2 regions of the Exiguobacterium sp. s183 genome follow, and region 1 is predicted to be linked to the other one. Evidence: riboswitches for the same ligand, from Rfam matches in the RefSeq annotation. Region 1 holds a riboswitch; the other holds the start of a gene.
The links. A riboswitch is a leader RNA that binds a small molecule or an ion and turns the genes downstream of it on or off. The one in region 1 is predicted to bind FMN.
Positions count from the first base shown of each region.

Region 2: another riboswitch for FMN. It lies ahead of KNP62_RS00100 (ECF transporter S component); the one in region 1 lies ahead of ribD (bifunctional diaminohydroxyphosphoribosylaminopyrimidine deaminase/5-amino-6-(5-phosphoribosylamino)uracil reductase RibD).

Region 1 covers NZ_JACSKN010000006.1:186,722-202,664, forward strand. The annotation lists gene KNP62_RS13900 (GAF and HD-GYP domain-containing protein) at 1-756, opposite strand, end outside; gene ribH (6,7-dimethyl-8-ribityllumazine synthase) at 883-1,347, opposite strand; gene ribA (GTP cyclohydrolase II) at 1,353-2,528, opposite strand; gene ribE (riboflavin synthase) at 2,528-3,169, opposite strand; gene ribD (bifunctional diaminohydroxyphosphoribosylaminopyrimidine deaminase/5-amino-6-(5-phosphoribosylamino)uracil reductase RibD) at 3,169-4,233, opposite strand; FMN riboswitch at 4,387-4,528, opposite strand; gene KNP62_RS13925 (undecaprenyl-diphosphate phosphatase) at 4,609-5,421, opposite strand; gene KNP62_RS13930 (homing endonuclease associated repeat-containing protein) at 5,875-6,516, shown strand; gene KNP62_RS13935 (sensor domain-containing diguanylate cyclase) at 6,562-8,241, opposite strand; gene KNP62_RS13940 (DegV family protein) at 8,539-9,369, opposite strand; gene KNP62_RS13945 (ABC transporter ATP-binding protein) at 9,531-10,229, shown strand; gene KNP62_RS13950 (ABC transporter permease) at 10,242-12,563, shown strand; gene KNP62_RS13955 (DUF4261 domain-containing protein) at 12,648-13,373, shown strand; gene KNP62_RS13960 (GNAT family N-acetyltransferase) at 13,411-13,683, opposite strand; gene KNP62_RS13965 (DUF5996 family protein) at 13,684-14,577, opposite strand; gene KNP62_RS13970 ((4Fe-4S)-binding protein) at 14,592-14,993, opposite strand; gene KNP62_RS13975 (thioredoxin family protein) at 15,081-15,407, opposite strand; gene KNP62_RS13980 (DegV family protein) at 15,427-15,943, opposite strand, start outside.
Region 2 covers NZ_JACSKN010000001.1:15,252-31,194, forward strand. The annotation lists gene KNP62_RS00090 (NupC/NupG family nucleoside CNT transporter) at 1-535, shown strand, start outside; gene KNP62_RS00095 (nucleotidyltransferase family protein) at 576-1,148, opposite strand; gene KNP62_RS00100 (ECF transporter S component) at 1,220-1,807, opposite strand; FMN riboswitch at 1,971-2,113, opposite strand; gene KNP62_RS00105 (HesB/IscA family protein) at 2,212-2,568, shown strand; gene KNP62_RS00110 (NAD-dependent epimerase/dehydratase family protein) at 2,681-3,535, shown strand; gene KNP62_RS00115 (NAD(P)/FAD-dependent oxidoreductase) at 3,575-4,552, opposite strand; gene KNP62_RS00120 (NAD(P)/FAD-dependent oxidoreductase) at 4,816-6,027, shown strand; gene KNP62_RS00125 (YuiB family protein) at 6,155-6,472, shown strand; gene glcT (glucose PTS transporter transcription antiterminator GlcT) at 6,577-7,422, shown strand; partial or broken gene ptsG (glucose-specific PTS transporter subunit IIBC) at 7,644-9,143, shown strand; gene ptsG (glucose-specific PTS transporter subunit IIBC) at 9,280-11,319, shown strand; gene KNP62_RS00145 (aldo/keto reductase) at 11,447-12,280, shown strand; gene ptsP (phosphoenolpyruvate--protein phosphotransferase) at 12,331-14,049, opposite strand; gene KNP62_RS00155 (leucyl aminopeptidase) at 14,375-15,817, shown strand.

The sequences.
Region 1 (15,943 bases):
TGGCGACACGTCCGGGTGATGATGGTCATATAAAATCGTCGCAAAGAGCGTCGACAAATCTTGTACCCGCTCGATATGGTTCCCCGTCTCATTGTTACGTAGTGCGGACAGCCGTAACAACGTCCGGACGAGCCCCTCTTGATAATCAATCATTTCTTTTTCCCGCTCGGCGAGGATACGCTGTGCCTCTTCCCGTCCCGCCTCGATCCGGTGCCGTTCGACCGCACCGAGAAGTGCGTTACTGAAATCTTGCAGTGCCTGTTGCTCGTATTCCGTGTACGTTCGCTCCGAGACGACGGAATCAAATCCGACGAACCCTTGGCACGTCTTGCCTTGCATCATCGGGACCGCCAGCAAGCTTTGAATCGACTGCGGTTCGAGAATCCCGCGGACGACACTGGTTTCTGGTAAATCTGCCACGCGTGGAATGTACATCGTCTCACCTGCCACGTGAGTGTTGACCCATTCGGGCAGCACGTCGATCGGCACGTCTTGAAGATTGTCTATCTCGGCGGTGATGCCCTCGGCGCACCACTCGAACGTGTTGTGACAAACCTGATTCGTGAAATCGTAATCGAAGACATAGACGCGGTCGACCGCGAAATAATGTCCAAGTTCGGCTAGCGACTGGTCAACCCGCTTTTTGAAATCCGCAATCTCTGTTGTTAAAAAGCGATTGAGGAGTGACGAAAGCAGGTGATGGAGTCGCTCTTGTTGTTGTAACTGTAACGTCAATGATTCATGCGAAGTTGCCATGTGCCAAACCTCCCTTTTGTCTGGAATATATGCAATCGTTCCATGAGTTTATTTTACCCAATTTTCAGTCTTTTTACCCTGCTTATCCCAATTGAAAAACCGGGCGACGATGCACCCGGTTCTTCCTCACACTTGCTTCAATAAATTGGCCATTTCAATGGCTGACGTCGCTGCTTCCCAGCCTTTATTCCCTGCTTTCGTACCAGCCCGTTCAATCGCCTGCTCAACCGTCTCCGTCGTCAATACACCGAAGATGACCGGGACCTCCGATTGATAGCTCGCTTGTGCGATTCCTTTCGCCGCTTCATTGCACACATAATCAAAGTGTGGCGTCGCACCACGGATGACGGCCCCTAGCGTGATGACCGCATCATAGTTTTGACTCATTGCCATTCTTTTCGCAACGAGCGGGAGTTCGAATGCACCCGGGACAAATGCGAGCGACACGTCCTCTTCTTTCACGCCATGACGCTTCAACGCATCTTTTGCGCCGTCGAGTAGACGCATCGTGATCAAGTCGTTGAATCGACCGACGACGATTCCAATCTTTAAGCCTTCTCCAACTAAATTACCTTCAAATGTATATGTCATCTCATTCATCCTCCGATATGGTTCATTTTGAGTTGTTTCGTCATACGATATGATTCATTTGCTTCGTGCGCGCCGACATGAAGCGGGACACGTTCGACGACGGTGATGCCACACGATTCAAGAGCATCGACTTTTTCAGGGTTGTTCGTCATGAGTCGTACTCGGGTCACCCCGAGGTCGCGGAGCATCGCCGCACTGACACGATAGTCACGCATGTCGGGATGGAATCCGAGTGCCTCGTTCGCCTCGACCGTATCCAACCCTTCCTCTTGCAAGGCATAGGCTTTCAGTTTATTCACGAGTCCAATCCCTCGTCCTTCCTGACGCATATAGAGGACGATGCCCGACTCCTGTTCGATTCTCTTAATGGCGGCATCAAGTTGCGGACCACAGTCACATCGGAACGACCCGAAGACGTCTCCTGTCAAACATTCCGAATGGATTCGAACGAGCGGGACGTCTGTAAGCGTCTCGGTCACGAGTGCCACATGCTCTTGTCGGTCGAATCGATTCTCGTATCCAATCATTCGAAACGTCCCTTTCGATGAAGGGAGTGACACGTCCGCTTCGCGCGTGACAAGACTCGTCTCCATATACTGGACCAATGCTTCGATTGTGATGAACGCCAAATCATGACGTTTTGCGACATCAACCAAGTCCGGGACGCGGGCCATTTCTCCGTCTTCACGAATGATTTCACAGATGACGGCTACCGGCTCACTGCCTGCAAGGCGTGCCAAATCGACGGATGCTTCTGTGTGACCACGACGAACCGAGACCCCTCCTTTTTTGGCGATGAGCGGGAAGAGATGTCCCGGTCGTTGAAAGTCAGAGGGACGTGATGTCGGGTTCGCTAATTCACGAACGGTATGGGAGCGCTCGCTCGCCGAGATGCCTGTCGTCGAATTGATATGATCGACACTGACCGTGAACGCCGTACCATGCGGGTCCGTGCTATTCGTCACCATTGGTGCAAGCTCAAGGCGTGCCGCTACTTCTTCGGCGACGGCCGCACAGACGAGTCCTTTCCCTTCCGTGATTAAAAAGTTCATCGTTTCGTGTGTCATTTTGTCACCAAGTACGACAAAGTCACCTTCATTCTCACGATACTCGTCATCGACGACGATGATCGGACGTCCGCGTCTTAATTCCTTAATAGCCCGTTCAATCGAATCAAACATTACCATCCCGCCTTTCCATAACCTTGTGATGCCAAAGATTCGAGTGTCATCTTTGATTGTCCGACTAGTTTTTCCATATATTTTGCTAACAAGTCACATTCCAAATTGACGGGGTCACCAACGTGCTTCGACCCGAGAACGGTCTCACTATACGTGTGCGGGATCAACGACAACGTAAACCCACGTTCAGATACGTCGAATACGGTCAGACTCGTTCCGTCCACCGAAATCGAGCCTTTCGGCACGATGTATGGGAGAAGCGAAGGGTCACATTGAATGTCGACATATACGGCATTTGCGAGTGGGCGCTTCTTGGTGATGCGCCCGACGCCGTCAACGTGTCCGGACACGAAATGCCCGCCGAATCGTCCGTTCGCCGGCATCGCTCGTTCGAGATTGACGCGCGTTCCTGGCTTCACGCCATCTAGACTGGATGCTTTCAGTGTCTCAGGCATCACATCAACGGCGAATGTCGACGCATCAAACGTTGTGACCGTCAAACAAATCCCATTTACCGAAATGCTGTCGCCGATTTTTACGTCATCGAGCACCTTTGCCCCCGATAGGACGAGCCGCAAGGACGGACCGTTTCGTTTCACCGCTTTGACCGAACCGATTTCTTCTACGATTCCTGTAAACATCAGTGCGCCCCCTTTCGAAGGACGACTTTCAGATCAGGTCCGATTGTCTCGACCTGCTGAATCTTAAAACGAGAAATCGCATCCAGCGAACCTTCTTGTTGTGAACGGTAAACACCGTTTTTCCCGCCGAACACGCGCGGTGATTGATAGGCGACCCATTCATCCACGTACCCTCCGTCAAGAAGGGACGTGACAAGTGTCGGTCCCGCCTCGATCAATAAGCGTCCAACTCCGTTCGCGTAAAGTGTCTCGAGCACGTTTCCGAGCGACGTATAATCGAATAACTCGATTCCCATGGCACGTGCCTGTTCCCGTTTTTCTCTGTCGTCTGACGAGGTGAACAGGAGCACCGGGACGTCTTCAGCCGTTCGGGCAAGCGTGCTCGCAAGAGGCAAGCGAAGGTCACGGTCGAGGACGACTCGCTTCGGTTGACGTGTCTCATGGTCCAATCGAACGGTCAGTGCCGGATCATCCGCTAGCACCGTTCCAATTCCCGTTAAAATCGCATCGGTTTTGGCACGCAGTTCATGGACGTCACGACGAGCTTCCGAACTCGTCACCCATTGACTCTCACCGGAATCCAAGGAAACTTTTCCGTCAAGACTCGTCGCCGTCTTTAAGATGACGTATGGTCGCTTCGTCTCAAGCGCCCGTAAGAACGCTGGATTCAGTGCCCGAGCCTCCTCTTCAAGTAAACCGACTTCCACCTCGACGCCAGCCGACTTCAGACGCATGATCCCTTTTCCCGCAACGAGTGGGTTCGGGTCTTTCATGGCGATGACGACTCGTTTGACTCCGGATTCAACAATCAAGTCGGCACACGGTGGTGTCTTTCCATGATGCGAGCACGGCTCAAGTGTGACGTACAGTGTCGCCCCGTACGCTGCCGCACCTGCCATCTTGATGGCGTGAACCTCGGCATGCGGTTCGCCCGCCTTGAGATGGGCACCTAGCCCGACGACGCGACCGTCTTTGACGAGAACGGCGCCGACGAGCGGGTTCACACCCGTCTGTCCGTCGGCAGATTTCGCCAATTGGATGGCTTGTTGCATGTACTGTTTCATCGTTCTCCCTCCTTTTTTCCGTACAAACAAAAGACCCTAAGGAACGGTCCTTAGGGTCTTGGTGGGAGGGTTTCATCGTTTTTGGACAAGCCAAATAAACGTTTTCTTTACAGAAAAGCGTACGACGAAGCACAGGTCACGCGGACCTGTTTTTTGTTCCTTCTCCCATCCAGACTATACTGTCGGCTCTAGAGTCTCACTAGATCCACCGTTCGCACACGTGCGCCCGGGTCACGGACTTAGGGCATGGCCCATCACCGCCGGTTGGGAATTTCACCCGACCCCGAAGGAATATTTGTTTGTACAGATTTACTGTATCGCAATTGTTTTTATTTCGCAAAACAAAAAACGCTACTCGTGAGAGTAGCGTCTCGATTATGCGAGAAAGAGGACGACGAGAAGCCCTACAATCCAGCAATAATATGAGAAATACTTTAATTCACCTTTTGCCATGATGTGCTGGAACCACTTCAACGAAATCGCAGTCAACACATAAGAAGCGATGAACGCCAGGATGAGCGGACCAAACAAGTCACGTGTTTCTGGGTTCGTAAATAACGCTGGTCCGTCCAAAATCATCGTCCCGAGACTGATTGGGATGAACAAGAAGAACGAAAAGCGAAGTGCTGATTCCTGCTTGATTCCGAGCAACATTGCCATGACGATGGTTGCTCCAGAGCGACTGATTCCTGGAATGAGCGCCACCGCTTGTGCGAGTCCAATCAATACGGCGTCACGTAACGTGATTCCGCCGTCTCCTTTGTTCCCGCGCATGTTTCGAATGAACCAAAGCGCGAGACCTGTGATGATGAGCGTATATCCGACCGTCGCGACGCCACCGAGTACTTCTCCAATCCAGTCACCAAAAATGACACCGAGCACACCGGCTGGAACCGTTGCGACGAGGAGCAAGCCGATAAACTTCACGTCGACCATCGTTTCATCAGTCCGGTCTTTCTTGAACAGGAACGTCCATAAGCTGACGATGAGGCGGATGACATCTTTACGATAGACCGTCAAGACCGCGAGGAGCGATGCAAAATTTACGAAAACTTCAAATGACAATCCCGGCAAGTCGATGTTAAATAATTCTTGGAAGATAACAAGATGTCCACTTGATGAAATCGGAATCGGCTCCGTAAATCCTTGGATCAATCCGAGCAACGTATAAAATAACCAAACTGTCATAATGGTAATCCTCTTTTCTGTTTTTCACTCAATGCGCCTATTTTAGCAGAATTGGACTTTCGTTGACCAGCTGTTAAAAATTTTTTGATGTAATTTCAATATTCGATTGATTAGTCTGAAAATTAAATTTATTATAGAAGGGTACTCATCTGGAGCGAAGGCGATGACCCCATTTCTCCAGTTGGGTACTTTTTTATAAAAATATGACATTTTTGGTTGATTAAAACTTTTTGTTTACATTTATCTCGAAATTCGATTTAATTTGTAATAGAACTGTTACCATTTTTTGAAATGTTTATCTGTGACTTTAGACCTATCCAATTCTTAGAAATTGTTTAATATTTTTCAAAATCACGTTAATAAATCCGAAAAACCATCCGATAGTATGATTGTAGGAGCATTTTTTTCATCTTTGTCGGTTCAGAATTGAGTCCACGGAAGGAGGAACCATCATTGAGTCAAACGCTAACCACTAAATCCCATCACCTGTCCACCGAACAACAGAGGATGATCCATTGCATCCGCCTTCTCGGGGACTTGTTGAAGGAACGTCCACGCCGCTCTGTCTACCGTCGCTTTGCCATGGAACAGAATTGGCCATCTCCTGAATCCATCATCAGACAGTTCGGGTCATGGGCTGAGGCACTTGCCATCGCAGGCTATGAATGGCATGGAGAAGCAACTGTCGAATTGCCAGACAAAATGCCGAAGTATACACGTGAGGACATCATCGAGACGCTTGCACTTTATTCGCGAGACATGGGCTCGATCATCACCTTGAAGAAGTATCAGCAATGGCGAAAGCTCCATCCGAAGGCACCGAGCCATTATCATATCGTCAAGACGTTCGGTTCGTGGCATGATGCCTGTGCCGAGGCAGGACTTGAGGCAAGTGTGACCTATTCGAAAACAGAATTATCCAATGCGCTACGTGAGGCCATTCAGGAAATGGGCTTCTCCCTCTCATTCGAAGCATATCGAGAATGGGCGAAACGCAACAACAAGCCTTCGACAAAAGCGATCCTACATCGCTACGGCTCTTGGTCAGCCGCCGTTCATGCGGTGGAGTCAGAACTTTATAATACGAACTCATAATCTTTTCATACAAAAGGAGGATCCGCCATTTGGTGGATCCTCCTTTCATCTGACTTCTGTGGATAGTTCTTGATAGTGGGCGACCCGGTCACGACCATTAAACTTGGCCCCGACATACATGGCTCGGTCCGCATGCCGGAGTACTGTATCCAGGTCTTCATATTCATGAATCGTCTCGATCCCAATACTCGCCGTCACCGTGATGCGCGTCCCTTCCGTACCAAAATCATGGCGTTTCAACGCTTCACGTATCTTTTCACCGACCAGATGGGCTGCCGCCTCATCCATTCGGGGAAACACGAAGACAAATTCTTCCCCACCATACCGCGTCACCAGATCCGTCGCCCGAACGCTGCGCGTGAATAACTGTCCTGCCTCAATCAACACCTCATCCCCAAACGCATGTCCATACGTATCGTTGATCGACTTGAAATGATCCAAGTCGACGAGGAAAAGCGAGAGCGGATAGGATGCCACGTCATTCAATCGTTCTGTCGTCCAGCTGCGTAACGCCCGTTGATTATGTAAGCCCGTCAACGGGTCCGTCAAACTCTCATACTGCAAGCGGTCCCGCTCATCGATTCGCTCGATCGACCACGACAACGTTTTTAGGAGCCGGTTCACTTCGATGGCAATCGGTGTCTCATATGCCCCGTTGGCTGTCGTCGATACCATACAGCTGACGGCCGTCGCTGCTCCCCAAACGGGCTGGATGACGAGCGCCGAATGATGCAGCTCTTGTTGCTGTTGTTGTAGCTCAGGGTGCCATTCATGTAACGAATCATAGACGAAACATGGCTCATCTTCGTCATGATAACGCTCGATTGTATAGGCGTCCGGCACACTCGGGATGATGCGTCCTGTCATGTCGTAAAACGTTCGCTCCCCTTTTCGGTTGACTTGCAGCCATCCACGTTCAACTTCTACGATGTCACGCAATCCGTTCCAAAACTTTTCAATCAACAGTTGCTCGCTATCGACACGGTACAGCTGTTCTTTCAATCGCTCGACCTGATCGACTTTTGTTTTCGTCTCTTCTGTCTCCGTTGCTTTTGACATCGTCATTTTTAAGACAGATAGCACGAAGAACGTGACGATGAGTCCGACGTACCCAAACACGTGATACGATTCGATGGCAATCATCGTGAACAACAGTTCGAGTGACACGACGAGCCAGTCAAATCGAATCAATCGCCACATGATTGGGAACGGAATCCGCTCCCCGACCATGAAGTAAGACAAGGCAAAACTCATCGTCAGGACCAGGAAAAGCGTGCCTAGGAACGCCAACATCGCTACTCCCTCTTGCATCAAATGAACAGGCTCCCCGATGCGTCCACCGAGCCCGATATAGGCTAGTCCCGGTAACAGGACGAGAAGGCACTCGATCACCGTATTCAAAGGATAGAAATGTAAGAAACGACGACGTCCGACCCGACGATTGAACGTCCTCGCTTGAAAGGTCAACAAAAGAAGTTGACCCATCAGGAGGGCCGGGGCGAGCCCGTAAAGGAAGAACGTGATAAAGACGAACATCTCATGGAACGTGAAATGGAGATGTCTACGCTTGAGCGGGTTCATGACGAACAAAGCGCCTAGCGTATAGATAAACCAAAACAACGGCCAGTCGAACGATTCCAGGTGGTGCAAGGTCAAATACGTCACACCTGTGAAGACGATTGCCCACGCGAGCCAGCTCCGAACTAGATACTTCCGAAATCGCATCGTCTTCTCCCCTTTTCTCGTTCATTTTTTCTAGTATGACCCGTAATGCAAAAACATTCCAGCAATTGTTTGAAAGTTGAGACAATGAAATATTGAAAAGATTCCCAATCAGAAGTTTTGTAGACATGAATGTCGGCAACAGTCAATGAAAGGAGGCTATAACGATGGATCTTTCCATGTTTCTCATCACGTTCCTACTGATCTATTCACTGACAATCACATTTCTATTTTTACGAAAGCAAAAACAACATTGAAGCATACAAAAGGCGATTCTCTCACGAGAACCGCCTTCATGAATTATTTCGCTTTCAAATACGAGATTCCAATCGACCCAGATCCCGTATGCGCCCCGAGGAGCGGTGCGAGTGTGTCGACCCGAATCGGAATCTTGTCACCGAGTCGCTCTTTCCACTCTTGTGCGAGTTCAGGAACGTTGCCGTGGAAAATCGAGACGTCTTTACACTCACCAGACTCGATCGCTGCACGCAACACTTCGAATAAGTGAGCCTGTGCTTTCTTATACGTGCGGACCGTCTGATATGGGACAATCAACCCATCCTCGAATCGGAGCACCGGTTTCAATTGAAGCATGTTCCCGATTAACGCCTTCGATTTTGAGATGCGTCCGCCTTTTTGCATTTGTGTCAAATTTTGCAGGGTCAGCTCAATCCGTACGTCTTCAACGCGTTCCTTCATGTAGGCTTCCACGTCTTCAAGCGCATCGCCTCGTTCGACACGTTCAATCAACTCTTCCAGCATGAGCCCCATCGTATAGATCCCCGCTCGTGAATCAATAGCGAGTAACTTAAATTCTGCAATCTCAGCACCTTGTACAGACGCCGAGTACGTTCCACTCAAGTCAGAAGACAAATGAATCGCGATTCCCATGTCGTACTCTTCCTTCAACTTCTCATACAGTGTGACAAAATCTCCGATGGCTGGCTGGCTCGTTGAAACGCGCTCCCCGGCATCAATCCATTCATAGACGGTCGTGGCATCGACTTCGATCCCGTCTTTATACGGTTGGTCCCCTTTGACGACATAGAGCGGGACGATATGAATATCTGGGTGGTTCACTAAAGCATCTGGAAGGACAATCGTGCTGTCCGTGATGTATGCAATTTTCATGAAAAGTTCTCCCTTAAAAAAAGTTTTTAGTACCTGGTTATATTATTTTATCACAGGTGAAGCGGTTTCACTATTTTTTCAAAACATCCTATATGCAACTTGTCCAATCCGACTTCGAAAAGGGTACATAATACATAATGAACAAAGGAGGCGAACGAGAGATGATTCAGCTCGAGAACGTCAATAAAACCTATAAGATCGGCGACGTGGAAACGGCCGCGTTGAAAGAGATTAACCTAAGCATTCGTGACGGCGCGTTCGTCGTCATCCTCGGACCGAGCGGAAGCGGGAAAAGTACACTACTCAACGTCATCAGCGGACTCGACACCGTGACGAGCGGCAAAATCACATTCGGAGACACGGTACTCACCGACTTGTCCCCCGAACAGATGACGGCGTTTCGGCGCGACCACCTCGGATTCATTTTTCAACAATACAATCTCCTTCAAAACTTGACCGTCTATGAGAACGTACAAATCGGGTCCGATTTGACGAAAGACCCGCTCCCCATCGATGAGTTGCTCGACCAAGTCGGGCTCGCGACAGCACGTGATAAATATCCCTATCAACTATCCGGTGGCGAACAGCAACGGGTCTCTGTCGCCCGAAGTCTCGCTAAAAATCCAGCAATCGTTTTCTGTGACGAACCGACGGGATCGCTCGACGAGGAGAATTCGAAAAAGGTGCTTGAGCTGTTGGAGCGACTGAACGAGACGTATCAAAAAACGATCGTCGTCATCACGCACAATAACGGAATCAGTGACATGGCGGACGATGTCATCAAGATGAACTCCGGTCGAATCGTCGAAGTGACCCATCACGACACCCGCGTTGCAGCACGTGACATTCGTTGGGGATAAGGAGGTGGCGACATGCTGTACAAAAATGTATGGAAGACGCTCAGTAAGAAATGGATGCAACTGCTCGCCATCGCCATCATCATCGTCATGAGTTCACTCACGTACACGATGATGTTCTATGGGATTAGCGGAATCGAAGTCCCGACCGAGGAATACTTGGAAGAATCGAACCAAGAAGACTTCGCCATCGAGATGCTCAACCGAGTGACGGAAGAAGAATTACGTGACCCCGATGTCGCCGCACTCGCTGAAGCCGGAGCCTTCACACTAGCCGACATCAAACAATCTGACGAGGAAGTCTTTAATCGCTTAATTGCGTCACGCATCGATGCGGTCAAACAAGAAATGCCAGAGGCGACGATTGAACTCCGTGATTTAAAAGCCATCACGTACACACTCGGTGACGCGGAACATCGCGGTCTCTTGCTAAAAGAATCCGATACAATTAACCGCTCCTATGTGGAGGCAGGAGCAAGACCGAGCACGAACGACAAGGTCGCCTTGAACAAAAAGTATGCTGAAGAGAATGGAATTGAAATCGGGGACACAATCGACCTCGGCAGACCGTTCACCGTCAGCGGGTTCGTCCTCTTCCCGGACTATACCCTCCCCCTCTTCGACGACAACTTTTTCAATCTAGATCCCGGCTCCCAAACGCTCTTACTCATGACAGATGAATCGTTCGAATCGACCGTCGGACAAGAATCGTTCCGCCTCTCCGGTGTGACGGACCAGACCGTCATGACCGATCTCGACCTACCGTTTGTCGTGTCTGTCATGGAGACGGAAAATATTATCCGAAGCGGTGCGATTTATAGTGAAATCTCATCTGGGAAAGTGATGGCGCTCGGGCTCAGCCTCTTTATCGTCTCCATCGCCGTTATCATCGTCGCCATCCTGATCTCGAATATGCTTGAGGCGGAACGCGGTCAAATCGGACTGTTGAAGGCGATCGGGTACAGTCGTCGACAAATCGCAGCACCTTATCTCGTCCTCATCTTAATCTTCGCTTTCTTCATGCTAATCATCGGCTATTTCCTTGGTCTTTATTTTGCAGACCCGTTGAAAGAACTGTATCTCGATTTTTATCTCTTACCGTCCATCACCATCGCGCAAAGTCCACTCGTCTTTTTAACGGCCGTATTTGCGCCACTGCTTTTCTTCGCACTCGTCGCGGGAGCGGTTATTTACAAGATCATGGGAGAAAGCGCCCTCGCCCTCTTATCGCCTCGGGACAATGTTTCCTTGAATCGCCTGAGTCGGCTCGTCAGTCGACTCTTGAAACGCGCGAGCGGCAAAACGAAGTTCAAATACTTGTATGCGGTCAAGAGCACGGGAAGCTTCCTCATTTTCTTCCTCGGCATCTTGTTCTCGACCATCCTCATCGTCTTCGCCCTCATGATGAACGGGGCCGTCGATCGAATGACCGTGGGTGGTTTGAATGAAGCAGTGTATGAATACGAAGCCTATACGGACGGTTCACCGCCAATCGAAGACAGACAAGAGCCGTTCCTCACTTATCCGTTCGCATTTGTTGAAGAGAAATTGATTACGTTGAAAGGTTTAGAGATCGACAACACCTTGTTCCCGCTACGTAACGAAGATGGTGACACATTGACACTTGAACCCGACGGACTGATTGTCTCCTCGTCACTCGCCCTCAAACTCGGACTTGAAGTCGGTCAGGACATCGATATCGAACTGAACGAAGAGACGCTGACCTATCCGATTGTCGGGATTGCTGATGAATTCTCTGGAGACTTCGCCTATTTGCCCCGGGCGACGCTAAGTGAATTACTTACCGACGGCGCGACGGACGAGTTGTTCAATGGCATTTATGCGACGGAGCGCCCGAACGACTCAGACTATCCGACCATCCTGTCCCGTCCAGGGTTGATTGAGCAATCCGAGTCCATCAATCAATATATGAATTTCATGATGAATGTCTTGATTGGTGGTGCGTCTCTCATCGCCTTCAGCATCCTGTTCGTCCTGACGGCGCTGACGGTCGAGAAGAACTACTACGTCATTTCGTTATTAAAGGTCATGGGATACCAAAAACGAGAAGTCCGTTCGATGATTCTAAACAGCTACTTCATCTATGCGCTCGTCTCGGCCCTCTTAAGTATTCCGATCGCCTTGTTGACGCTTCGGGTCATCATCGTCGTATTCGCAGAGGATTACGGGCTTGTCCTCCCGCTTGAATTCGAATGGATGTATATCGTCTATACGCTCGGTGCGGTCGTTCTCCTCTTCTTCTTGAGCACGTTCGTCAGCCGACGGAAGATTGATCAAATCCCACTTCAGGAAGTATTAAAGACATATCAAGAATAATTTATGCCAAAATAGGGCATAATAAGAGATAGACCAGGCCTCTCTAGAAGAGGGGCCTGACTTTTGCAGAAAAGGATGATTGACATGAATCGTACACAAGTAATGCTCGCCATTCCCGGGAACTGGTCTTCCGCGGAAGGCGTGAACGAACAAATCAGTTTACATAGTGAAGGCTACACGATGGCCGGCTTATTGCTACTCGAAGATGAGACGGGCAAAGCGTTCACCGTAGAAGTCGTGGAACGTGACCCGGCTCTTGCCGAGGCCATGATCCACGCGAGTTCTGGTGGATTCACACCGAAAGTCGCAAAAGGAATCGCCCGTCACACGCATGTCGTCTACTTGATTGTCGACGTCAACGATTTGACAGACGTCGCCGCTGCGCGTCGTGCCGCAAATGCCGTCTTGAATGCCGGTGGGGTCGGTGTCATGGTCGAGTCGGCTGGTGTTTCCTTCTCGAAAGACGAATGGCAAGAGTCAAAAGAAGAAGACCTTGCGCTCGACTACTCGCTGTTGACGGCAATCACGGAAGAAGAGAATGCTTATATGTCGTGGGGAATGAAAGCGTTCGGACATGCGGACGTGGCCGTACCGATGACACTCGAGATCGAAGATGCCATCCACGTGATTCACTCGTTCAACTTCCACCTCATTTCAGGCGGAGCGATGTTCGGTGATGGCGACCATTTCGCATTCGAAGACGGACGTGCTTTCACGGTCGAGATGGGTGAAGATGAGCGAACGACAATCGACAACTTGTTGCACAACCCGTTCGGCTTAATCTACCTCGTCCCGCAAGCAGCAGAATAACTCGAAAATGGAGCGCCTCGTGGCGCTCCATTTTTATTTATGTCGCCAACACGTCGTGATACTCCTCATGACGGTCGAACTGATTTTTTGTGAACGGACAGAGCGGGATGATCGTCTTCCCTTGCTCCCGTGCATATTCGACGACAGCGAGGACGAGCTTCTCCCCGATCCCTTGGCCTCGCAGGTCGTCACTGACATACGTATGGTCGACAATCAGTTTGTCGGGTCCCGTCGGTACGTAGTGCAGTTCCGCCGATGGTTCAGCCTCGTCTCCCACATAAAATGTGTTTTCTTTTTGTTTGATGTCCATTCACTCAGCACTCTCCTCTTCTAATTTTAAGGGGATGAAGAAATGATCGCGTGTCGTCCAGTCCATTTCACGCATCAAGATATCGAACGAGGTGGACAAAAAGTCTTGTACGTGACCATTCGTCGCTTCATCAAGCGGCAAGAAAAATTCGCTCTTCTCTGCGTCATAATAACCCGCTTCCGGCTTCAACGCCTCCGTCGGTAACGGTCTGAATAAAAACGGATACGGCAACACGAAATAACTCGGACGATCCGTCACGTCGTCTCCGAGCCAAAATCCAAATTCGACCAACTGTTCATCAAAGGCGACACGTTCGATTATTTTATCTTCCGGAAATGGATGTTCAATCGGATAGATGACAAGTGATGAGACATCAAACGTTCCCCAAAACAGAGCCGGTTTGATTTTCCGACATCGCAATTTCGATAAATATGTCAGTTGTTCGTGCGCCGCCCGCTGAAACAGTCTCAATCCTTTTCGGGCATACGTCGCGTCATAGGCGAGCGGTGTCTCATCCGTATCGAGTAACCCTTTGAAGGCCATCTCTTGTGGTTTCGGATTGATGTTCACGTGTACCCCGTGTTCACGAAGGCGCGCGAACAAATCATCATGATAAGACTTAATCGTTTTGCCCGCTTCAATCGGGATGGCGTCCGTCTGTTCCTCGACATGGACGACGAGGCAAGAGGTCAGTAAGTCCACATCAATCTGTAGTGCCCGCTCTCCTTCAAACAACAACCCTGTCGTGAAACCTTGCACCGTGAGCGGCAACGAGACGTGCCCCCATTGCGGTTCTGGTGGTGCCAGTTTGAGCTTAATTTTTCCGAGAAGCTGCGAAATCAAATGTAAGGTCAATTTCGTATCGTGCCATTCTGAATGCAGTGGAATGTGCATCCCCCATCATCCTCTCATCCTTTACACGCACCACTATGGTCACAAATCGGACGTTTCCCAGATTGTCCGCATCCACATAGTGTCGCTCGGTAAGTCGAAATGACCTCATCGCCTTGATTGATCTGAAGGTCACCCCGCACTTCGATTTGTTGCCAATCGTTTAATTTTACGGATGTCGGTACATCTGGTGTCTCCGCATCCCCTCCATCTTTTCGGACGAATTGGAGGGCACCGCTCGGACAACGTTCAATCACCGTCGCGACATCTGGCGCCTCGGCACCATCTGGTAAAATCCACGGTTTCCGTTGCGTATCAAACACTTCCGGTAGCCCACGTACACATTCTGCCGCATGTACGCAGAGCGACACGTCGTAGTACACATCAATCGATTCTCCCACGTATTGCTTGCCTCGCATCGAATCACCCCTTATGTGTTTGCGGGTCTTTACCCGTTCACTTACGAAAAAAACCCATCATCCTCTAAATCGGATGATGGGTTGATTTTAGGCTTGTCTCATTTCTTGCATGCGTTCGAGTTGATGCGTCAGTTCACCAATTGGGACGAATCGTGCCCGGCGTAGCATCTCTTTCCCGTTGATGAAAAAGAGGACGACCGGTACCGTGAAAATGGAGAAGGATCCCGCAACTTCCGGGACTTCGTCCGAATCCACCGCGACCGCCTCGATGTCAGGGAATTGATGAAGCATCTCTTCGATTTGAGGTTTCAGGGCATGACAGACACTGCATCCTGGATGTGATACGTAGACGAGCAGTTGTTCCGTGCTCGCAATCCGTTCATTCAATCCAGTCAAGGTTGTCATTGCTTCCATCTTACATTCCTCCTATTGATTAAGCGTCGAGCCACAAGACACCGACCGTCTCAAACCCGGCATGTACCGCGATGGATGGACAGAATCGTGTCCGTACCACTTCAAGACCCGGTAATTTCGACTCGATGAGCGCGACGAGGTCGTCTTGCATCTTCGGTGCGAGCGCCGTCTGGACGAACACTCGGTTATCCTTCACACCATTCTCCGCATGACGACGTTCGAGTTCGCCGACCATCTCCGCATAGGCTTTCTTCAGCGAGCGTGCCTTCTTGAACGGGATGACTTTCCCTGTCTCATCGAGCGTGATGATCGGTTTGATGTTCAAGATGTTCGCAAGGAACAGCTCACCCGAAGAAACGCGGCCACCGCGGCGCATCGTTTCCATGTTTCCGATAATCATGAAGAAGTTTTTCTTATCGCGCCATGCCTCGAGCAATGCGACAATCTCTTCGACAGATTTACCTTCTTGTTCAGCAGCTTTTCCGATTCGAACGAGCTCTTGTTGCGCTTCGAGCGCGGCGTGCGAGTCGATCGTA
Region 2 (15,943 bases), on a different contig from region 1:
GGAAGAAGAAGACAGAGCGGCGAACTTCGTCGATGCAGCGGCACGTGGTGCTTCTGACGGTCTCTTCCTTGCTTTGAACGTCGGTGCAATGCTTCTCGCGTTCGTTTCATTGATTGCGCTCGTCAACTTGATCCTCGGTTCAGTCGGCGGACTCTTCGGATTTGATAGCTTGTCACTCGAATTGATCCTTGGTTACGTGTTCGCGCCACTTGCATTCGTCATCGGTGTACCATGGGCAGATGCAGTACAATTTGGTAGCTTCCTCGGTCAAAAATTAGTCTTGAACGAATTCGTTGCCTTCTCTGAGTTTGCACCAATCATCGGTACTGGTGATTTGTCAGCTCGTACAGAAGCAATGATCGCATTCGCACTTTGTGGTTTCGCAAACATTTCATCACTCGCGATCCTTCTCGGTGGTCTTGGTGGTATGGCGCCAAACCGTCGTGGTGACATCGCACGTATGGGTGTCCTCGCAATTCTCGCAGGTACGCTTGCAAACTTGATGTCAGCTACATTGGCTGGACTTCTTCTCTAATTAGTATAAGAAAACGCGATCACTTCGGTGGTCGCGTTTTTTAGTGTAGGGATGATATATACAATTTGACGTTCGGCCATTGAGCTGTCCAATTTTTTTGAGCCATTCGTTTCAAGTAGATTGGATGTTTTGGGGTGCTTGTTTCAAAATACGGTGTAGGTCTAGCTTGTAGTGTGAGAAGGTCTTGAACGCCATAGGGTGCTGAGAGAATGAGCTCACCGTCTACATTGAGACGTACCCCGATTGCGGTCACCGTCTCGGGGAAGTGCGCTAGCGCATCGACCGATGACGTATATGGTGGCAAATGGTTCACATGATGCATCCTCGCTTGGTTTTTTACAGACCAAGGTACGCTCGGGTCGAGTTGATTCAACACCTGTTCTAATTCTTTTTCGATGGATTCTTCCGACTGGGTAAGGTCGAAATAAATCACATCGACGTCGTCCGTTTGGGTCGGTGCATCGTATCCATGAAGATGGTCCCATATTTTTGCGCGAATATAGCCCGCGCAAATCCACCAGTCTGGCAGACGAAGGGTAGCAACGGTGCGAAGGTGATTCATAAGTTCTGCATCTTGTTGTAAAAAATCAATCAAATCCTCTTCATGTTTCATCAATCAAACTCCTCCTGATCCATCGGATTGAAAAAAAGCACCTAGGCAACGCCTAAGTGCTCGTATATCGATTATGCTTGAAGTTGTACGCGCTGACGTTCGATCCACGGCTTCAATTTCAAGAAGAGTGGAACGAAGAGTGCGCTGATCAAGATTGCTTTAATCAAGTTGAACGGTAAGATCCCGTAAAGGACGAGGTCCGTCTTCACGGCCGGGTCGGCCATATCTGCCATTCCGAAGAAGAAAGCATAGGCTGGCAAGATGACGAGATAGTTTAAAATGGCGAGGCTGAGTGCCATCGTGATTGTACCGGCGAGTAGTCCGGAAGCGAGTGCTTTGTTCGTCTTCCGTTTGTGGTAGAACCATGCGACCGGGTACATGAATGCGACACCTGCGAAGAAGTTTGCGACTTCTCCGACCGGGACACCGCCACCGTTAAAGACATAGTACAAGACGTTTTTCAATCCGACGACCACGACACCTGCGAGTGGGGAAAAGACGATTCCGGCAATGAGTGCAGGAATGTCACTGAAATCCACTTTGAGGAATGGTGGTAAAAATGGGAGCGGGAAGTTGAATAGCATGAGTACGAACGAGATCGTCCCTAGCATCGCCAAAGTCACCATAGTTGTCAGTCGTTTGTTGCGCGTAGTTTTCATCAGAATCTCTCCTTTAGGTCGCTCCTCGATGAATGGCACCCGTCGCATATAAAAACCCGATTGCAATGAAGACAATCGGGAGAGTTTACGCGCATACGAAATAGATGTTTTCCAAGGTGGAAAAGTCCACGTCAAAGAAAACATCCGGATATCGGTCGGATGCCGCCATCTTCTCCCATCCAGACTGTACTGTCGGCTTTCGAATCTCACGAAATCAGCAAGCAACGCCTTGCTCGCTCACGGGCTGAGAAGAATAAATTCTTCAATACCGCCGGTCGGGAATTTCACCCTGCCCCGAAGATGGAACGATTTAATTTTTTTTGTTACAGTTTAGTTATACAAGATAATGTACAAAACTACAAGTCAATTGACTTGAAATGAAGATAAAATGAGGAGGAGTTCAGATGATTCATTTGACAGAATCAGCAGCACTTCAAGTGCAAGAGATGATGAAACAGACCGAACGTCCAGATGCGCAATACTTGCGAGTGAAGGTCCAAGGTGGCGGATGTACAGGACTTTCATATGGAATGGGCTTTGATGAGGAGAAGACGGATAAAGATATTCAATTCGACCATCACGGCGTCCGCGTCATCGTCGCAGAAGTCGATCACGGGGTCGTCGATGGGCTCGAGATTGACTACAAACAGTCGATGCTCGGTGGGGGTTTCACGATTAAAAACCCGAATGCCATCGCCACGTGTGGCTGCGGTTCAAGTTTCCGAACGGCGACGAACGCCGGTACACCAGGAGAATGTTAATTATTTTAGACTATGGAGCGCCATAGTCTTTTTTTTGTGCGATTCGACCAGTTACGGAACGTCGGGGAAAGGGAATGTAGGGAAGAGAATCGTATTGAAGGGGGCTAGGGTGATGAGGAAAGTATTGATTTTTGGAGGATCGCGCTATTTCGGGAAACGACTTGCCTTACGACTCGCGGAGGCGGGGGATGATGTGACGATTGTGACGAGGGGGCAGTTGCAAGTGCCGGAAGCCGAAGGGATTCGGTCCATCAAAGGAGACCGGCAATCGGTCGCGACGATGAAAGACTTGGCACGCGAACGTTACGATCTCGTCTATGACAACATTTGTTTTACTCCGTATCAGGCAAAAATCGCCTCAGATGCGTTCTTGGACAAGGTCGGAAAGTATGTCCTGACGTCTACAATGTCGGTTTACGCGCCGGGTCCTGAATTAAAAGAAAGTGACTTTAATCCGCTCCATTATGAATATCATCTAGAGGCTGAGCATGACTACGGACAAGGGAAGCGAGAAGCTGAGTCGTTCTTCTTCCATCGAGCTTCATTCCCAGTTGCGACCGTACGCTTACCGATCGTCCTCGGACCAGATGATTATACAGATCGACTCAAATTTTATGTGGACGCGATTCGCAACGAGGAACCGATTGTGCTGCATCATCCAGAAGCGAAGATGGGCTTCATCTCGAGTGCGGAAGCAGCAGCATTTTTAGAATGGGTGGGACGTGCGAACGTGACTGGTCCTTTCAACGCAGCGAGTGACGGTCTCATCTCCATGGGTGCTTTAATGGAGCGAATCGGACAACATGTCGGAAAACCGGTCCATATCATAAAAGATGGGGAGTCGTCCCCATATGATTCGGACGTCGACTATTACATGTCGATCGCTGAAGCGAAAAAGGCGGGCTTCGTGTTCACGCAACTCGATGACTGGATTGACCGGGTCATCATTCAGACGATGCGGAAATGAAAAAATCCTCTGTGGACACGGTCCACAGAGGATTGATCATTATTTCCCGGCAAATACAGATGTCGAGTGTTGCGGATGACGTGCAGTCGGGTCCACAAGTTGCTTCACTTGATTGATGGCAATTGGTGCTTCACCAAAACCTGTCGCAATCAGCTTCACTTTTCCTTCGTATGTGGCGATATCACCACAAGCGAAGATCCCGGCAACTGTCGTTTCCATGCGTGAGTCGACACGGATCGTGTTCTTCTCAAATTCCATTCCCCAGTTCTTGATTGGGCCAAGAGATGACACGAATCCGTAGTTACAAATCAAATCATCGATCTCAACGATTTTCGACTCGCCGTCCTTATCCGTCAATTCAACAGATTCGATGTGTGTCTCACCTGAGAGTGACTCGATGTTGTACGGCGTAAGGACATTAATCGTCGATGCCTTCATTTGTTCGACCGTATGTTCGTGAGCACGGAAACGGTCACGGCGGTGGACGATGTGTACTTCTTTCGCGATCCCTTCGAGCATGAGTGCCCAGTCGACAGCAGAGTCGCCACCACCGGCAATCATGACGCGGCGATCACGGAATTTCTCCATGTTGTCGACAAAGTAATGAAGGTTTGCGTAATCTTCGCAACCGTCAAGACCGAGTGGACGAGCCGAGAAGGCACCGTTTCCGGCAGTGATAATGACCGCTTTCGTATGGTACTCTTCTTTATTCGTCGTCAAAACGAACGTGCCGTCCTCGAGACGTTCCACCGTTTCGACCGTTTCGCCAAGGCGGTAGTCTTGCTCGAATTGATCAGCCTGTGCTTTTAATTGATCGATCAGATCCTGTGCTTTCACTTTCGGGAAGCCAGCGATGTCATAAATATATTTTTCAGGATAGAGCGTTGACAATTGACCGCCGAGTTGCGGTAAACTTTCAATCAACGTCGTATCGAGTTGGCGCATGCCTGCATAAAATGCGGTGAACAGTCCAACCGGACCTCCACCGATGATGATTACATCTTTCGTCGTCTTCATCGAATTCCTCCTCAAAGCGTATACATTTATTATAGAGAGTTTATTGAATTAAATCCATTCAGTACAAACATGCAACACTTTCAAAAAAAATTCAAGAAGATAAGCTTTTCCATTGAGAATTCAATTTAAAGAGCGTACAATGAAACAGAAGCAATTGTGAACAGATGTTGAACAAGAATGGGCTTTATTGTGAACATCTATGTGAAGAAACACACAACATAGTTGTTCGAAAAAACAAAACTTTAAACAAGGTGGAAATGAACATGAAACGACCTAACATTGTTATTCTTGGCGCGGGCTTTGGCGGACTCATCACAGCCGTCAACCTTCAAAAGACACTCGCTGCAGGTGACGCGAACATCACGCTCATCAACAAGCATGATTATCACTACCAAACGACTTGGCTTCACGAACCAGCTGCTGGAACGATGAACCCAGACCAAGCACGCATTTACATTAACGATATTGTGAACCCATCACGTGTGAAACTTGTCAAAGGGATCGTCGATCGCGTCGATACTGCTGCGAAACAAGTTACGCTTGAAGATGGTTCCGTCGTCGAATACGACTACGTTGTCATCGGTCTCGGCGGTGTACCGGAAACATTCGGTATCCCAGGCTTGAAAGAAAATGCCATGACAATTAGCTCATTGAACAGTGTTCGTAAAATTAAAGAGCACATCGAGTACTCATTCGCTCAATATAAAACAAACGGTTCTTCTGACAGCTCGTTCGTAACGATTGTTGTCGGTGGTGCTGGATTCACGGGAATCGAATTCCTCGGTGAAATCGTCAACCGAATCCCAGAGCTTTGCAAACAATATGACGTTCCACGCGAAGCTGTTCGTATCGTCAACATTGAAGCAGCGCCAACGGTTCTTCCAGGTTTCGACCCAGAACTCACAACGTACGCACAGAAATGGTTGGAGCGTAACGGTGTCGAGATGAAACTCGGTAACGGAATCAAAGGTGTTGAGCCAGGTGTCGTTACGTTTGGTCCACTTCAAGGTGACACGACGGAAACGATCCACGCCAACACGATCATCTGGACAGGTGGCGTAAGTGGTAGCCCGATCATCGAAAAATCAGGATTTGAAGCGGTTCGTAACCGTGTCATGGTGGAAGCGGATAACCGTGCACCAGGTCACGACAACGTCTTCATCATCGGTGACTGCTCGGCAGTCATGGACCCTGCTTCGAACCGTCCATACCCACCGACGGCACAAATCGCAACACAACAAGCGCACAACGTTGCGAAAAACATCGCTGCGCTCATCAATGGCAAATCGACTTCGAAGTTCACTTACGAGAGCAAAGGAACAGTTGCTTCACTCGGTCATAACGATGGAATCGGAATCGTCATGGGTAAAAAAATCTTCGGTCGCAACGCTTCATTCATGAAGAAAGTCATCGACAACAAACACTTCATCGAATTGAAAAAATACGGACTTGTCCTCAAAAAAGGGAAGTTCTAATTTTCGATTAACGTACGGCTCGTTCTGATTCAGAACGAGCTGTTTTCTTTCGAAATTGTCATAGGAAGTTCTTTGACCACGTCGGTCAGAATTTTGTATAATGGAGAGCGGACAAGGGGGACATCACATGCATATTATCCAAGCAGTCATTGGGGCCGTCTTATATATGACGATTTTTTTCAGTATCGGCTTCATCTTGAATATGTTACTTAAAAAGACATGGACACTCGTGTTCATTTATCCGATTTTTGTCATCATGATGATTGATAATGTCAAACTTTCGAGTTACGTGACCGAGACGTCAACTGCACTCACGGGAATCTATGAAGGACTCGTCGGATTGCAACTTCTCGATTTGTTCATGCTCGGTTTCGGGTTGCTCGGAGCAATCTTGGCTGGCGTGACGATTCGTTTCTTACGAAAGAGCGGTTATTCAATGTTTTAAATGGCGACAGAAATGTTCGCCTTTTTTGTTTTGTCCCTACTTTTTTAGGGCATGAACCGATATACTAGATAGCGAAACGATTTTTAGTAAGGGATGCGATGCGAATGACATTACCGATGTATACGATCAAAAAAGTGTTGAATAATAGCGTTGTCATTTGTCAACATGATACGGATCCGGAAGTCATTCTACTCGGGAAGGGAATTGGCTTTGGCAAAAAACCAGGCGACCTCGTCGACCCGGCCAGCGTCCCGGAGAAAGTGTATCAACTGACAGATAAAGAAGAACAGTCGCAGTATCAAGAGCTCGTCAAACATGTCGATGAGGATTTTATTGCGTTCATGCAAGAAATCGTCGGCTTCATCGAGACGAGTACGGGTAAAAAAGTCGATGAGCACATTCATATCGGCTTGACCGACCATTTGTTCTTCACGATGAAACGAATCGAGCAAGGGATGGAAGTGACGAATCCGTTTTTACTTGAGACGGAATCCCTTTATCCAAACGAGTTTGCGCTCGCGGAACGAATCGTCGATATGTTCCATGAACGATTGAACGTACTTCTTCCAGATGCGGAGACTGGATTCATTGCCCTCCATATTCACTCAGCGACGACGTTCAAAAATGTCCTGGAAGTGAATCGTCATAACCAAATCATCGGCCAAATCGTCCAGACGATTGAGAGTCGTTTGAACGTAAAATTGGACCGAACTTCACTCGATTATAAGCGCTTACTTCGGCACTTAAGGTACGCCGTTGAGCGGGTTGCGACGGGTGAGATGGTCGAGGCACCACAAAAAATTGAAAAGGTGTTGCGCGACGAATATCCGCTATGCTATAGTACTGCTTGGGAGCTGATGGGCATCATGGAACGCGAGTTAAAGCGTCCCGTCCCACGAGGTGAAGCGACATATTTGACGATGCATCTCCAGCGCCTAACAAGTAGATAAATGATACCACGTGTCTTACGTGTTACTGATTCGATCAGGCATGAGTAAGGAGTGGAACGTTATGTGATTTCTCCATTGGGAGAGGTCTACGTTCTATCCTTATTCATGCCTTTTCTGTTTTTATAAACGTGATTTATGAAAACGTTTAGATACGTCGGTTGTCTGACATCTACGCCGCTATCATATTGTTTATACGTACTTAAAAAAAGGAGGAAATGTTGATGTTTAAGCAGATCTTTGGTGTTCTTCAAAAAGTCGGTAAAGCACTTATGCTTCCTGTTGCGATCTTGCCGGCAGCCGGTCTTCTTCTTGCATTCGGTAACGCAATGCAAAACCCACAACTTACATCACGCGCTGGTTGGTTAACAAACGAAGGCGTCGTGAAATTCGCTCAATTGATGGAGCAAGCGGGTGGAATCATCTTCTCGAACTTGGCGCTCTTGTTCGCAGTCGGTGTCGCCATCGGTTTAGCAGGTGACGGGGTTGCCGGACTTGCGGCAATCGTCGGATTCTTGATCATGAACAAAGTGATGGGTGTTTGGCTCGAACTCACACCTGAAGTGTTAGCACAAGGTGACCCAGCATACGCGAACGTACTCGGTATCCCAACACTCCAAACAGGGGTATTCGGAGGGATCATCATGGGTCTCATCGCCGCATGGGCCTATAACAAGTACTTCAATATTGAATTGCCACAGTTCCTTGGTTTCTTCGCTGGTAAACGTTTCGTTCCAATCGTAACAGCAGTAGCAGCAGTCGTTGCTGGTTTCGTAATGCTTCTCGTTTGGCCACCAGTACAGGGCGGTTTGAACACATTCTCTAACTTCATGTTGAATGAAAACCGCACTTTGGCAGCGTTCGTCTTCGGTTTGATCGAACGTTCATTGATTCCATTCGGTCTTCACCACATCTTCTACTCACCGTTCTGGTTTGAATTCGGTTCATACACAGATGCAGCGGGTAACGTCGTTCGTGGTGACCAAGCGATCTTCTTCGCACAAATTCGTGACGGTGCTGAATTGACAGCAGGTACGTTCATGACTGGTAAATTCCCGTTCATGATGTTCGGTCTTCCTGCAGCAGCACTCGCAATGTACCATGAAGCACGTCCTGAGCGTAAAGCGGTTGTCGGTGGTCTCTTGGCTTCTGCTGCCCTTACATCGTTCTTGACTGGTATCACAGAACCAATCGAGTTCTCATTCTTGTTCGTAGCACCACTTCTCTTCGCAGTACACGCAGTGTTCGCAGGTCTTTCGTTCATGACGATGCACCTCTTGAACGTTAAGATCGGGATGACGTTCTCAGGTGGTTTGATCGACTTCTTACTCTTCGGTGTTCTTCCAGGTCGTACGGCTTGGTGGCTCGTCATTCCAGTTGGTCTCGTGTTCGCGGTTGTTTACTATTTCGGATTCCGCTTCGTTATCCGTAAGTTCAACCTTAAAACACCAGGTCGTGAAGATGAGGTTGTTGAACAATCAACAGCTACTGGTTCGGAACTTGCACAAGATATCCTCGTTGGTCTTGGTGGCTCACAAAACATCAAGCACCTCGATGCATGTATCACACGTCTTCGTGTCGAAGTAAAAGATAAGAACCAAGTCAACAAAGATGAGTTGAAACGCCTTGGCGCTTCTGGTGTCCTTGAAGTTGGTAACAACATTCAAGCAATCTTCGGACCACGTTCGGATGCATTGAAATCAGAAATTCAAGCGGTTATCGCTTCAGGTAACGAAAAGAAAGCAAACTAATCATCATCTAGACCAATCCTTCGGGGTTGGTCTTTTTCTTTTATATGAAACGGTTTCATCCAAACGTTAGAGGGAAAAAGTAAGTATTCTGACAAAGGAGGGAACCATGATGTGGAAGAAAGTGTTTGGCGTTTTACAACGGGTCGGGAAAGCACTCATGCTTCCGGTTGCGATCTTACCGGCAGCCGGTCTTCTCTTGGCGTTTGGTACCGCATTCCAAAACCCGGACCTCGTTGAATTGCTCCCGTTTCTGGCAAATGACTCACTTGTCCTGATTTGGCAAGTCATGACAGATGCCGGGGACATCGTCTTCGCGAACTTAGGGTTACTGTTTGCCGTCGGGGTCGCAATCGGCCTGGCGAACGGGGATGGGGTTGCTGGTCTAGCAGCCATTGTTGGTTATTTGATCATGAACAAAGTTATTAGCACGTGGAACGGGATTACCGCGGAAATCGCTCAAGGCGACCCGCAGTATGCAACCGTTCTCGGTATCCCGACGCTCCAAATGGGGGTATTCGGGGGTATTATCGCAGGTCTTGTTGCAGCTTATGCGTACAACAAGTATTTCAACATCAAGTTGCCAGATTTCTTAGGATTCTTTGCAGGGAAGCGGTTCGTCCCGATTGCGACGGCCGCATTCAGTTTGATTATCGGGATTGCGCTCGCGTATATATGGCCACCGATCGGGAATGCGATCAATACGTTCTCAAGTACGGTCATCGAGGCAAACGTTGCCTTATCAGCATTCATCTTTGGATTGGTAGAACGTTCCTTGATTCCGTTCGGTCTTCACCATATTTGGTATTCTCCGTTCTGGTTCCAATTCGGGGAATATACGAACCAAGCCGGTGATCTCGTGCAAGGTGACCAACGGATCTTCTTCGCGCAACTACGTGACGGCGTCGAGTTCACAGCTGGTACGTACATGACCGGGAAATTCCCGTTCATGATGTTCGGGTTACCTGCTGCCTGTCTCGCCATGTTCCATACGGTTCCAAAAGAACGTCGGAAAGACGTCGAAGGTCTCTATTTCTCAGCTGCCCTCACGTCATTCTTGACAGGTATCACAGAACCAGTCGAGTTCTCATTCGTCTTCGTTGCACCACTTCTCTTTGGAATTCACGCTGTCTTTGCCGGTCTTTCCTTTATGACGATGCATCTACTGAACGTCAAGATTGGGATGACATTCTCTGGCGGTCTCATTGACTATCTTCTCTTCGGAGTCTTGCCGAACCGAACGGCCTGGTGGCTCGTCATTCCGGTCGGACTCGTCTTTGCGGTCATCTATTACTTCGGATTCCGTTTCGCCATCACAAAATTCGACCTGAAAATCCCTGGTCGTGACGTTCAGACCGGCGCGAAAGGGGACAAAGCCGGTATTGGGGACGACTTGCCGTATGAAGTGCTCGTTGGACTCGGTGGTCCTGAAAACATTAAACATTTGGATGCTTGTATCACTCGACTTCGTGTTACGGTCAATGACGTCAAACAAGTCGACAAAGACCTCCTGAAAACACTTGGTGCTGCCGGTGTCCTTGAAGTAGGGGATAACATTCAGGCCATCTTTGGACCGAAGTCGGATACGCTCAAATCACAAATCGCGACCATCATCGAAGGTGGCGAGTATAAACCGAAAGAAAAAGTTGAAAAAGCGGTGATTACACCGGAAGCTGCTGAACAAGCTGATCATCGCTTCCTCGCTCCGATGTCAGGTGTATTGTTGTCACTTGATGATGTACCAGATCAAGTCTTCTCTGGTCGGATGATGGGAGAAGGATTTGCGATTGAACCAAGCTCAGGTCAGGTCGTTTCGCCGGTGACGGGTCAAATCACGACATTCTTCCCAACGAAACATGCAATCGGCATCTTGGCTGACGATGGACGTGAACTACTGATTCATGTTGGTCTCGATACGGTCAATTTGAAAGGGGAAGGATTTACTGCGAAAGTAGAAGAAGGTGCTCGAGTCGAAGCGGGAGACGTACTTCTCGAAGTCGATCTCAATGCGATTCGAGATAAAGTACCTTCACTCATCACACCGATCATTTGGACGAACGGAGACGGAAAAGTCGTCGTCGTACCGTTCGGTGAGACGGTCGTCGCAGGGGAAGCGCTCGACTTTAGAGCTGATGACAGAGGTCCAGAGTAACCAAGTTTCACACGCCGCTCCAGTAATGGAGCGGCTCTTTTTGTATAGTTACTTCAATGTGCCTTATTCCGAAAAGTAGGAATCCCTTTTATAGTGAAGAAGAATTCTCACGAAAGAAGGGGTACAAATGAAACAATCTGTAGAGTTGAATCATGGTCAGAAAGCCATTCCTACCACCGGACTTGGCGTCTTCAAAGTAGAGGACGGGGATACGGTCATCGATGCTGTCGTGGAAGCGATTCGTCAAGGATACCGCCACATCGATACGGCAGCTGTTTATGAGAACGAGGAAGGTGTCGGAATCGGAATTCGAAAAGGAATGGAGATGGTGAATATTTCCCGGGATGATTTGTTCATCACCTCAAAACTTTGGAATGCCGATCAAGGGTATGAATCAGCCATCGCTGCGTATGAAGCTTCACTCGAACGCCTCGGCTTAGAACAATTGGATTTGTATTTGATTCATTGGCCGGTGGAAGACAAAATTGTTGACTCTTGGCGCGCCCTTGAACAATTATATCGCGAAGGACGTGTCGGAGCGGTCGGAGTGAGTAACTTCCAGATTCATCACCTTGAGACATTGGCTGCAAACAGTGAACTCGTTCCAGCCGTGAACCAAGTCGAGCGGCATCCGTTGCTTCGACAAACCGAATTAGTATCGTATATGACTGAGCACGGCATCGTACCGGTTGCTTGGGCACCGCTCATGCAAGGTGGATTGTTCGAAGAGCCGACGTTAGTTACAATCGCGAAAGAAGTGGAGCGTTCTGTCGCTCAAGTGATGTTGCGCTGGCATCTTCAGACAGGATGGGTCATTATTCCGAAATCGGTCAAAGCGCATCGAATCGAAGAAAACTTCAGCCTGCATGATTTTGAATTGAGCAAAGAACAAATGGAACGGATCGACGCACTCGACCAACATAAACGTGTCGGTCCAGACCCGGACGACTTCGATTTTTAAATAGTATGTAAAAAAAGTCCTTCTCTCGCTCGAGAGAAGGACTTTTGACGTTACTTTTTAATGTCAAATTTTTCGCTAAGGAAGTTCACGACTTCTTCAGCTGTGTCCATGTTGAGGACTTCGTTGACGATCGATTCTGTTTCTGTCTTCGTCAAGCGCTTCACGAGGCTACGTGCACGAAGGACGCTTGAAGCTGACATCGAGAATTCATCGAGTCCAAGACCGAGAAGGATTGGAATCGCAAGCTCTTCTCCAGCCATCTCTCCACACATACCGACCCATTTGCCAGCTTTGTGTGCTTCTGTGATGACGTTGTGGAGAAGGTTCAAGATGGCAGGGTTGAACGGTTGGTACAAGTAAGATACTTTTTCGTTCATGCGGTCAGCCGCCATCGTGTATTGAATCAAGTCGTTTGTACCGACTGAGAAGAAGTCGACTTCTTTTGCGAATTGTTTCGCCATGACAGCTGTAGATGGAATTTCAACCATCATCCCTGTTTCATATTGACCGACTTCGATTCCTTCTTCTTTCAACTTCGCTTCTTCTTCAAGGAGAAGGGCTTTCGCTGCGCGGAACTCCTCAAGTGTCGCAATCATTGGGAACATGATCGCGAGGTTACCGTGAGCTGACGCGCGGAGAAGGGCACGAAGTTGTGTGCGGAACAAATCTGTTTCCTCGAGGCAAAGGCGAATCGCACGATAGCCGAGGAACGGGTTCATTTCTTTCGGGAGGTCGAGGTAAGACAATTCTTTGTCGCCACCGATATCGAGTGTACGGATGACAACTTGCTTGCCTTCCATACCTTCAAGAACCGTTTTGTATGCTGTGTACTGCTCTTCTTCTGTCGGGAATGTTTCAGAGTCCATGTACAAGAACTCTGTACGATAAAGACCGATTGCATCTGAACCGTTTTTCAAGACGCCTTCTAAGTCGTTTGGCGTTCCGATGTTTGCTGCAAGCTTCACTTTATGACCGTCAGCAGTGACAGACTCTTCGTTGACGAGTTGCTTCAACTCTTCTTTGTAAGCTTCGAAATCAGCACGTTTGCCTTCGTACTCTTTGACGAGGTCTTCAGAAGGATTGACGAACACGTCACCTTCCGTACCATCGATGATGACGAGGTCACCGTTTTTGATTTCTTCAAGGGCCACTTTCGTACCAACGACCGCTGGAATTTCGAGTGAACGTGACATGATGGCAGAGTGAGACGTACGTCCACCGATGTTTGTTGCGAACCCTTTGACGTATTTACGGTTGAGTTGTGCCGTGTCTGAAGGCGTCAAGTCTTCAGCGATGATGATCACTTCTTCTGAGATCGATGCAGGTGTCACGAATGTCACCCCAAGAATGTGTGCCAAAACACGTTTTGTCACGTCACGAACGTCAGCTGCACGTTCGCGCATGTACTCGTTGTCCATCGATTCGAAAATCATGATCATCGTCTGTGCGACTTCGTCAAGTGCTTTCGCCGCGTTCATGTTTTCGCTTTCAATTTTATCGTTCACTTGCGAAACGATTTCTGGATCCTCAACGATTAAAAGGTGAGCTGAGAAAATCTCGGCTTTGTCTGGACCAAGTTCACGAAGCGTGTGCTCGCGGATTTCTTCAAGCTCCGTTTTAGATTGTGCGATTGCATCTTGGAAACGTGCCTTTTCTGCAGCGACATCTTCAATCTTGTGTGTTGGGATATCGAATGAAGGTGTCTCCATGACGAATGCTTTTGCAACTGCAATCCCTGCAGATGCACCAATACCTTTAATGTGTGACATAAGCGTAGTCCCTCTTTTCAAAGAAATAGTGTACTTTCCTGCCTCGTTACTTCATACCCGAAAAGAAAAAAGAATTAACGAGAACGAAGAAAGTTAAAGTAGCAACGGTCTACGACTAGGGGAAGCCTCGACCAGTCAAATTGGCCTCACTTCACGATGAAGAGAAGCCCGATTGCGTACTTTCTTATCCTATCATAAAATAAAACAACGTCACAACGAGGAGATAGCCCACGAATTCGAAGATTTCTTGACTCTTACGCATACTATTTCATTATTTTGGAGAAGTTCGCTATGCTTACCATATATAAAGAAGGGAAGTGGCAAGATGTATCAAATTGCTCAATTAAATTGGACAGATTCATATGACACGATGATCGTTGGAATCGGTGCGGCCGATTCGATCGACGAAGGGCTCGACGCATTGTTCGGTGGACGAGTGAAAGCACTCATTCAATCAGGAGACCTTTCGACGAAAACAGGAGAAGTGACGTTATTGCCGACGTTCGCCGGGGAAACGGCACGCGTCTTGTTTGTCGGACTTGGACAACGAAACGACATCACGACAGAGAATGTACGGAACTGGTTCGGGAAAGTGGCGAAGCTCGTCCACGCGCGTGGATTAAAGGACGTTGCAGTCGCAATCGACACGTTCACAAACGACGCGGCTCGCATTTTCGCAGAAGCATTTGAAATGGCGACGTATGCTCATCCTACATACAAGTCAGAGCCGAAACAAACGGTCGAAGAGCCAAACATCACACTTCTTGGGGATGTGTCACAAGAAGACATCGATGCAGGTGTCGCTTATGGAAAAGGGGTCAATGTCGCCCGAACGTTGACGATGATGCCGGCTAATATTTTGACAGCAGAGACGTTGGCGGATTATGCGGTAGAATTAGCGAAACGCCATGATTTCAAATACCGAGTGTTAGAAAAGGAAGAAATGGAAGGGCTCGGAATGGGTGCACTCCTCGCCGTAAACCAAGGCTCGACAATCCCGCCGAAATTGATTGTGTTGGAATATCGTGGTGCAGAGGAAGAAGCTCCGATTGCGGTTGTCGGAAAAGGCGTCACGTTCGATACAGGTGGCTATTCAATCAAGCCGAAAGATGGCATCGTCGGAATGAAAGGTGATATGGGTGGTGCGGCTACTGTCCTTGGACTATTCGAGACACTCGGACGCACACGTCCGAATAAAAACGTCATCGGAATCATCGGTGCGACAGACAACATGATTTCAGGCGATGCCTTCAAGCCGGATGATGTCATCACGGCGATGAACGGTAAGACGATCGAAGTACTCAACACAGATGCGGAAGGGCGCCTCGTTCTAGCGGATGCTGTCACGTTCGCGAAAACGTATGAGCCAAAAGCAATCATCGACGTAGCTACGCTAACAGGCGGTGTACTCGTCGCACTCGGTACAGACGTGACGGGCTGTCTGACGAACGATGATACCCTCTATCGCTCACTCGAAGAAGCGAGTCGCGAGACGAATGAGCTCGTTTGGCAAATGCCATACTTTGATGTGTTCATCGACAAAGTGAGAAAATCAGAAGTAGCCGACTTGAACAACTCACCTGGTCGCTTCGGTCACATGATTTTCGGTGGAGCGTTTGTCGGCGAGTTTGTCGGCGATACACCGTGGCTTCACCTCGATATCGCAGGAACGAGCGAACGTGCTGCAGCGAACGACCTTGGCCCGAAAGGCCCGACTGGTGTCATGGTCCGAACGCTTGCACGGATGATTGAAACGTGGGAGCGCTAAGAGCGCTCCTCTTGATCGGTTTGGCGATTCTGTGTGGCTTTGCGTACACGGTTTGGCCGAACCGGATCTGGTTAGGATGTACAGTATTTTTCGCCGTGTTCGGCGTGTTGATGATGTTACAGGAGG